DNA from 2 places in the Spirosoma taeanense genome. Region 2 is predicted to be linked to the other one. Evidence: riboswitches for the same ligand, from Rfam matches in the RefSeq annotation. Region 2 holds a riboswitch; the other holds the start of a gene.
The links. Region 2 has a riboswitch for S-adenosylmethionine ahead of metH (methionine synthase). Riboswitches for the same ligand answer to the same signal wherever they lie in the genome.
Positions count from the first base shown of each region.

Region 1: another riboswitch for S-adenosylmethionine. It lies ahead of HNV11_RS03890 (O-acetylhomoserine aminocarboxypropyltransferase/cysteine synthase family protein); the one in region 2 lies ahead of metH (methionine synthase).

Region 1 is NZ_CP053435.1:905,646-909,284, forward strand. It holds gene HNV11_RS03885 (homoserine O-acetyltransferase family protein) at 1-696, opposite strand, end outside; gene HNV11_RS03890 (O-acetylhomoserine aminocarboxypropyltransferase/cysteine synthase family protein) at 761-2,077, opposite strand; SAM riboswitch class I at 2,297-2,415, opposite strand; gene HNV11_RS03895 (DUF721 domain-containing protein) at 2,608-2,937, shown strand; gene HNV11_RS03900 (methyltransferase domain-containing protein) at 2,983-3,639, opposite strand, start outside.
Region 2 is NZ_CP053435.1:4,223,464-4,227,102, reverse strand. It holds gene HNV11_RS17705 (carbamoyltransferase family protein) at 1-873, shown strand, start outside; gene HNV11_RS17700 (DUF5989 family protein) at 968-1,117, shown strand; gene HNV11_RS17695 (SxtJ family membrane protein) at 1,122-1,484, shown strand; SAM riboswitch class I at 1,548-1,653, shown strand; gene metH (methionine synthase) at 1,751-3,639, shown strand, end outside.

The DNA.
Region 1 (3,639 bases), 2.4 Mb from region 2:
GTCCAACTGCTCGTTATTATCCAGGGCCTGGGTAAAGCCGTAGGTGTCATAGTTACGGTAGGAAATCATGGCCATGGCCCGGGCTGCTTTCATCCCGGCAATACCCGCGTCGTCGCGTCGTTCGCACCAGGTGGGGTCGGCTTCAATCGCCATCCGCTGGGCTTCATTGAACGCAATACACCAGGGCGAAGCCACTGCACCCGAGGCAATCAGGATCAGGTTTTTGATGAGGTTCGGCTGCAGGATCGCCCATTCGATGGCCTGCTCGCCCCCGACTGATCCGCCAATGCAGGTATCAATTGTCTCAATGTTCAACTCCTGACGTAATAGGTCCATTGCACTTACCATATCCCGGATGGTAAGTGCCGGAAAGTCGTGGTGATAGGGGATGCCCGTGGCCGGATTGATTGACAGCGGCCCCGTTGAGCCGTAACAGGACCCAATTACATTGGCACAGACAATAAAGTCTTTTTCCGGATCGAAATATTTACCGTGGCCTACCATACCGCTCCACCAGTCGCCGGCGTCGGCATTACCCGTCAGCGCATGGCAAATCCAGACAACGTTGGTTGGTTCGTTGGTGTCGGCGTTCCGATTGAGTGTGCCACGCGTCGTATAGGCCAGCCGGAAACCCGGCAGACTCGCCCCCGATTCAAGCGGGAAGGAATATTTATAATCGAAGTACTGGAGGTTCAAAATTGGTTTACAGTTTGGGTTTTCGGATCGCAACCCATAGCTGCGATCCGAAAATCAGAAACGCCTAATTCAAAACCGGCTCCGCAATCTGAGCAAACGCCTGTTCGAGGTCAGCTTTGATGTCATCAATATATTCAATACCCGCCGAAATACGCAGGAGCCCCGGCTCAACGCCCGCAGCCGCCTGCTCCTGTTCGCTCAACTGCTGGTGGGTCGTTGACGCTGGGTGGATAATGAGCGTCTTCGAGTCGCCAACATTGGCCAAATGGCTGATTAGTTTAAGGCTGTTCACAAACTGGTCGGCCGCTGCCTGACCACCCTTCACTTTGAACGTAAAGACGCCCCCAAAGCCGCGTTTGAGGTATTTCTTCGCCAGTTCATGGTAGGGACTGCTTTCCAGGCCGGGATAGTTAACCAGTTCAACCTGTTCGTGTTGTTCCAGCCACTGCGCCAGCGCCAGGGCGTTCTGCACCGTCCGATCGACGCGCAGCGAGAGTGTTTCGAGACCCTGCAGGAGCAGAAACGAGTTGAACGGGCTAATGGCCGGGCCCCAGTCACGCAGACCCTCCACCCGGGCGCGGATAATGAACTGAATGTTGCCAAACGGTCCGCCAACACCGAACACATCGCTGAACACCATGCCGTGGTAACCCGGAGAAGGCTCGCTGAACTGCGGAAACTTGCCGTTGCCCCAGTTGTAGTTGCCGCCGTCCACAATAACCCCGCCAATGCTTGTGCCGTGCCCGCCAATCCATTTTGTTGCCGACTCGACAACAACGGCCGCACCATGTTCAAGGGGCCGGAACAGGTACCCGCCCGCACCGAACGTATTGTCGACAATAAGCGGCAGATCATGCTGCCGGGCAACAGCTGCAATGGCGTCGAAGTCCGGAATGTTAAAACCCGGATTGCCGATGGTTTCGAGATAAATGGCTTTGGTTCTGTCGTCAATCAATCGGGCAAACGATTCGGGTTTGTCGCCATCGGCAAAACGGGCCTCAATCCCCAGGCGTTTAAATGAAACTTTGAACTGGTTATATGTACCGCCGTACAGAAACGACGTTGTCACAAAATTGTCGCCCGCACTGAGAATATTGCTCAGCGCAATAAATTGAGCCGCCTGCCCGGAGGCAACGGCAAGGGCCGCCACCCCACCTTCGAGAGCCGCCATGCGTTTCTCAAAGACGTCGGATGTAGGGTTCATTATGCGGGTATAAATGTTCCCGAAAGCTTTCAGGGCGAACAGGTCTGCGCCGTGCGCTGAGTCATTGAACACGTAAGACGTAGTCTGATAAATGGGGACAGCCCGCGCGTTGGTGGTTGGGTCGGTTTCCTGACCGGCGTGTAGCTGGAGGGTATCAAAATGAAGTTGCGAGTCCATATGATTGAAGTCAAAAGTTAAAAGCCGCTGCTGCGGTGCGTAGGGTTTAGACTGATTGAGTAAGGTAGCAGTGCGTAACACCTGTCACTGAAAACAAGGTTACAGCGACTGCAACAGACGCCCGAAAACCACTCCCGGTTTAGGGTGCGATGAGGGTGAACTGCGCTTTAGTAAGCCCCCGCGGGCATACAGCATAAGATGTAGAGCATGTGATAAACCGATTTATAGTCCCTAACGATCCGCCACCGCGGTTGCTTTAGGCAGGAGTTAGCACCTTGCCATGTGGTAGGTTGCCAGCGGTTCGCAGAGCCTGATCTCTCCCCGCTTCTGTATAAATCAATCTGCGCCGAGAGAAACGTAATAAATGGCGCTTAACAATTGACTTGATGGCGCAAGTATAACAGCCAAACGGTGGGAAAACAAACCCTGCTCGGTATTTCTATCCGCTACCTTAATTTTTCGGCCAATCACGAAAACAGATATAGGGGAAGTGAAGACGTTTTTTACCTTTGTGTTAAGACCAGTACCCAATGAGCCACACGCCCTACCGTTACAACCGGGAAAATGCTACACGCGTAGCCGGTATAACGACCGTTAAAGACGCCATCGGCCAATTGCTGAAGCATTATCAGCTCCAGACGCGTTTCAACGAAACCTATCTTGAAGCGTTTTGGGGTCGCATGATGGGACCCGCTATTGCTTCCCGTACCAGTCGCCTTTACGTGCGCGATCGCAAACTGCACATTGAGATTGCATCGGCGCCCCTCCGCAACGAACTGGTGAATGCCAAACAGAAGCTCATTCAGTTGGTCAACAAAGATATGGGCACCGACGTCATCGACGACGTGGTGTTTATTTAAACGCATCGTCTCCTGGCCGAAGGAATACTGATGTGTCGCGTTTCTTCAGAACTGGATCAGCAGATTCCGGCGCTCTTCCTGCATGGTGATTGGCTCCGATAAAAACCGGGCATTCAATTTCAGCCGCTGGCAAATGGCGAGCCATTCCCGTTCCGGTACGACCAGAAACCCGTTTTCTTTCCGGACGGTGTGATAATCCGAAAACCGTAACCGGAACAGCAACCGCACCATCGACAGCAACTGCCCCTGCCGGAACGACTTGCCGATAATGCTCAGAATGTCTTTAATGATATTCTCCTCCACAATCAGGTCGCAGATCAGCGCTTTGGCACCGGGCTCGGCTACTTGTTTAATGTTATTTAGTAATTGCTCGACCTCTGCCGAATTACGGTAATACTGCACCACGCTCATTACGATAATAACGTCGAACCGCTGGTCAGCAACCGGACTGAAGTTTAGATAATCGTCCGCAGACAAATCGTGAAAGAACACATTGGGGTGCGCCACATGCTTAGCTCGGGCAATCTCGTTATACCGTTTTGAAACATCCAGCCCGTGGATTTCGGCCACGCGGTCGTGCCAAGCATCTTCCAGATTGCCCGGTCCGGAGCCAATGTCGAGCACCTTCTGATTGGCCGATAACGGAATGTATTTCTCGACCCGGGCCAGAAAATAAGCGTAGTTTGCTACCATCGAGTCGTC
Region 2 (3,639 bases):
GGTATTTTCAACAAGCTGTTCATTCAACCCGCAGCGGGCGATGCGGGCGGGGCGCTGGGGGCGGCTCTGGCAGCCTATCATATTTATTTCGATCAGGAGCGCCGGGTAACGACCGAACGCGACGCCATGCGCGGCTCCTACCTCGGTCCGACGTTCTCCGACCTGGACGTTGAACTGATGGTGGTAAAGTATAAAGCCGTTGCGACGCACTTCGCCGATTTTGGCGAGCTGAGCAAGCAAACGGCCCAGTTGCTGGCCGATGGGAACGTTGTAGGCTGGGTGCAGGGCCGTATGGAGTTTGGTCCCCGGGCACTGGGCGGACGCAGTATTCTGGGCGATCCACGTAATGCCGAGATGCAGAAGAAGCTGAACCTGAAAATCAAATACCGGGAATCGTTCCGGCCGTTTGCGCCCTCGGTGCTGGCCGAAGACTGCGCCGAGTATTTCGAATACGACGGTACGTCGCCCTACATGCTGCTGGTGCATCCCGTTACTGAAAGTCGGCGGGCTCCGCTACCGGCCGATTACGCCCGTTTCCCGTTGCGTGAAAAGCTGTATTACCAGCGGTCGGATCTGCCTTCGATTACGCATATCGATTTCTCGGCCCGTATCCAGACCGTGCATGAAGACACCAACCCACGCTATTATCAGCTGATTGATGCGTTTAAAAAATTGACGGGTTACGGTGTTATTGTCAACACCAGTTTTAACGTACGGGGTGAGCCGATCGTCTGTACGCCGGATGATGCCTATCGGTGCTTTATGCGCACCGAAATGGACTATCTGGTTGTTGGCAATTACCTGTTCGACAAACGGAAGCAGCCTCAGTGGCAGGAAAAAGACAATTGGAAAGAAGAGTTTGTTCTGGATTAACCGGTTAATCAACTGAGGCAGTTGAGATATTTATTAACCATAAATTAGTTTAACGTAAAACTTTTGCTAGTTAACCTTCAACCACAACACGATCATGGAATTCTTACAGGACATTTTCCACTTTCTGCAGCAACGTAAAAAATGGTGGCTGGCACCCATTATCATTCTGTTGCTCCTCATCGGTATTCTGATTGTTATCGGCGGTGGTTCGGCCGTAGCGCCTTTCATTTACACCTTGTTTTAACGGAATGGATGCTGCTGACAAAGCCAAAGCTCAGTTGGTTATCGTGACGGGGCTGCTGGTGCTCTATTTTGTGTTTAAATCGTCCTGGTGGCTTTATGGAGCTATCGGGGTAGGCTTGCTGAGTGTCTTTATTCCGGTGGCGGGTGATTTTATCGTCCGGATCTGGTTCAGGCTGGCGGAGGTGCTGGGAAACATCAACGGCAAGATTATCCTGTCGGTGCTGTTCTTCGTATTCCTGTTTCCTATCGCCCTGCTTTACCGGATGACGGCTAAAAATCCGCTGGCAATCAAACGCAGCGACACCCGTTCATTCTACACGGATCGGAACCATACCTACACAAAAACCGATCTTGAACAGACCTGGTAAGCAGTCGAATAGCGAATTGAAGGCGTGCCAACGGACGGTACGCCTTTTTTGTTAACTTTGCGTAGCTTATCCAGAAAGACGGAGGGATTGGACCCGATGATGTCTTGGCAACCCACCCGATGGTGAAGGTGCCACGTTCCTCCCGGCCCGGTGCCGGGGCAGATAACGCACAGCCTGCCTTCTGTCTCTCTGCGCATAAGCCCTGCTTTACGATACTGGTCAAGACGCTGCCCAACACCAGGCAACGGTATAATCTGTCTAACTACTTGAAAACAATATTCGAACTTCTCCGCGAACGCATCCTCGTCCTCGACGGGGCCATGGGGTCCATGATTCAACGCTACCAACTCACCGACGCCGATTATCGGGGAGAGCGTTTTCGCGATTGGCCGCACGATCTGAAAGGCAACAACGACCTGTTGTCGTTGACCAAGCCTGAGGTGATTCAGGAGATTCACCGGCAGTATCTGGAAGCGGGCGCCGACATCATTGAAACCAACACCTTCAGCGGTACGACCATTGCCATGGCCGACTATCGTATGGAGAAGCTGGCCTACGAACTGAATTTTGAATCGGCCCGGCTGGCAAAGGCGGTGGCCGACGAGTTTACGCAGCAGAACCCCGACAAGCCCCGGTTTGTCGCCGGTGCCATGGGGCCAACCAACCGTACTGCCAGCCTCTCGCCCGACGTCAACAACCCCGCCTATCGCGCCGTTACGTTCGATGAACTGGTTGATGCGTATTACGAGCAGGTGGCCGGGCTGGTCGAAGGAGGGGTGGATCTGTTGCTGGTGGAGACGATCTTCGATACGCTCAACGCCAAAGCCGCTCTGTTTGCGATTGATAAATATTTTGTGGGTAAAACCCCACTGCCGATCATGGTGTCGGGGACCATTACCGACGCCAGTGGCCGGACGCTTTCGGGCCAGACGACCGAAGCCTTTCTTTACTCGGTTTCGCACCTGCCGCTGCTGAGCGTGGGTCTGAACTGTGCCCTTGGAGCCGAACCCATGCGGCCATATATTCAGACGCTTGCCAAAGAAGCCCCGTTCTTTACGTCGGCTTATCCAAATGCTGGACTACCGAATGAATTTGGGGAGTACGACGAAACGCCCGAGATGATGGCCAATCAGATTGAAGGCTTCATCCGCGATAGTTTTGTCAATATTGTGGGGGGCTGCTGTGGTTCCACACCCGACCATATCCGGGCCATTGCCCAGGTCGCAGCCAAATACCCGCCCCGTTCGTTGCCTCAGCCCGAACCGTATCAAAAGTTGAGCGGTCTGGAGCCGCTGAAGATTACCGAGCAGACGAACTTCCTGAACGTTGGGGAGCGCACGAACGTAACCGGCTCGAAGAAGTTCGCCCGGCTCATCAAAGAAGGCAATTACGACGAAGCGCTGAGCATTGCCCGGGGCCAGGTTGAAGGGGGCGCGCAGGTTATTGACGTCAACATGGATGAAGGCATGCTCGACTCGGTCGAGGCCATGACGACTTTTCTGAACCTGATTGCATCGGAACCGGATATTGCCCGCGTTCCCATTATGATCGACTCCTCGAAATGGGAAGTCATTGAAGCTGGCCTAAAATGCGTGCAGGGAAAGGCGATTGTGAACTCGATTTCGCTGAAGGAGGGAGAGGAGGCTTTTATTGAGCGGGCGCAACTGGTAAAACGCTACGGGGCGGCTGCGGTCGTGATGGCGTTTGACGAAACGGGTCAGGCCGACTCCTACGAACGACGCATCGAAATCTGCGAACGAGCTTACCGGATTCTCGTCGATAAGGTCAGGTTTGCTCCGCAGGACATCATTTTTGACCCGAATATCCTGACTGTAGCCACCGGGATTGACGAGCACAACAATTACGCCGTTGATTTTATTAACGCTACCCGCTGGATCAAGAAAAACCTGCCCCTGGCTAAAGTGAGTGGGGGGGTGTCGAACATTTCGTTCTCGTTCCGTGGGAATGACGTAGTGCGGGAAGCTATGCACTCTGCCTTCCTCTACCACGCCATCCGCGCCGGCCTGGACATGGGCATCGTCAACGCTGGTCAGCTGGAGGTGTATGACAACATCCCGAAAGACCTGCTCGAACGCTGCGAGGACGTTCTGCTGAACCGCCGACCCGACGCAACGGAGCGGCTGGTTGAGTTTGC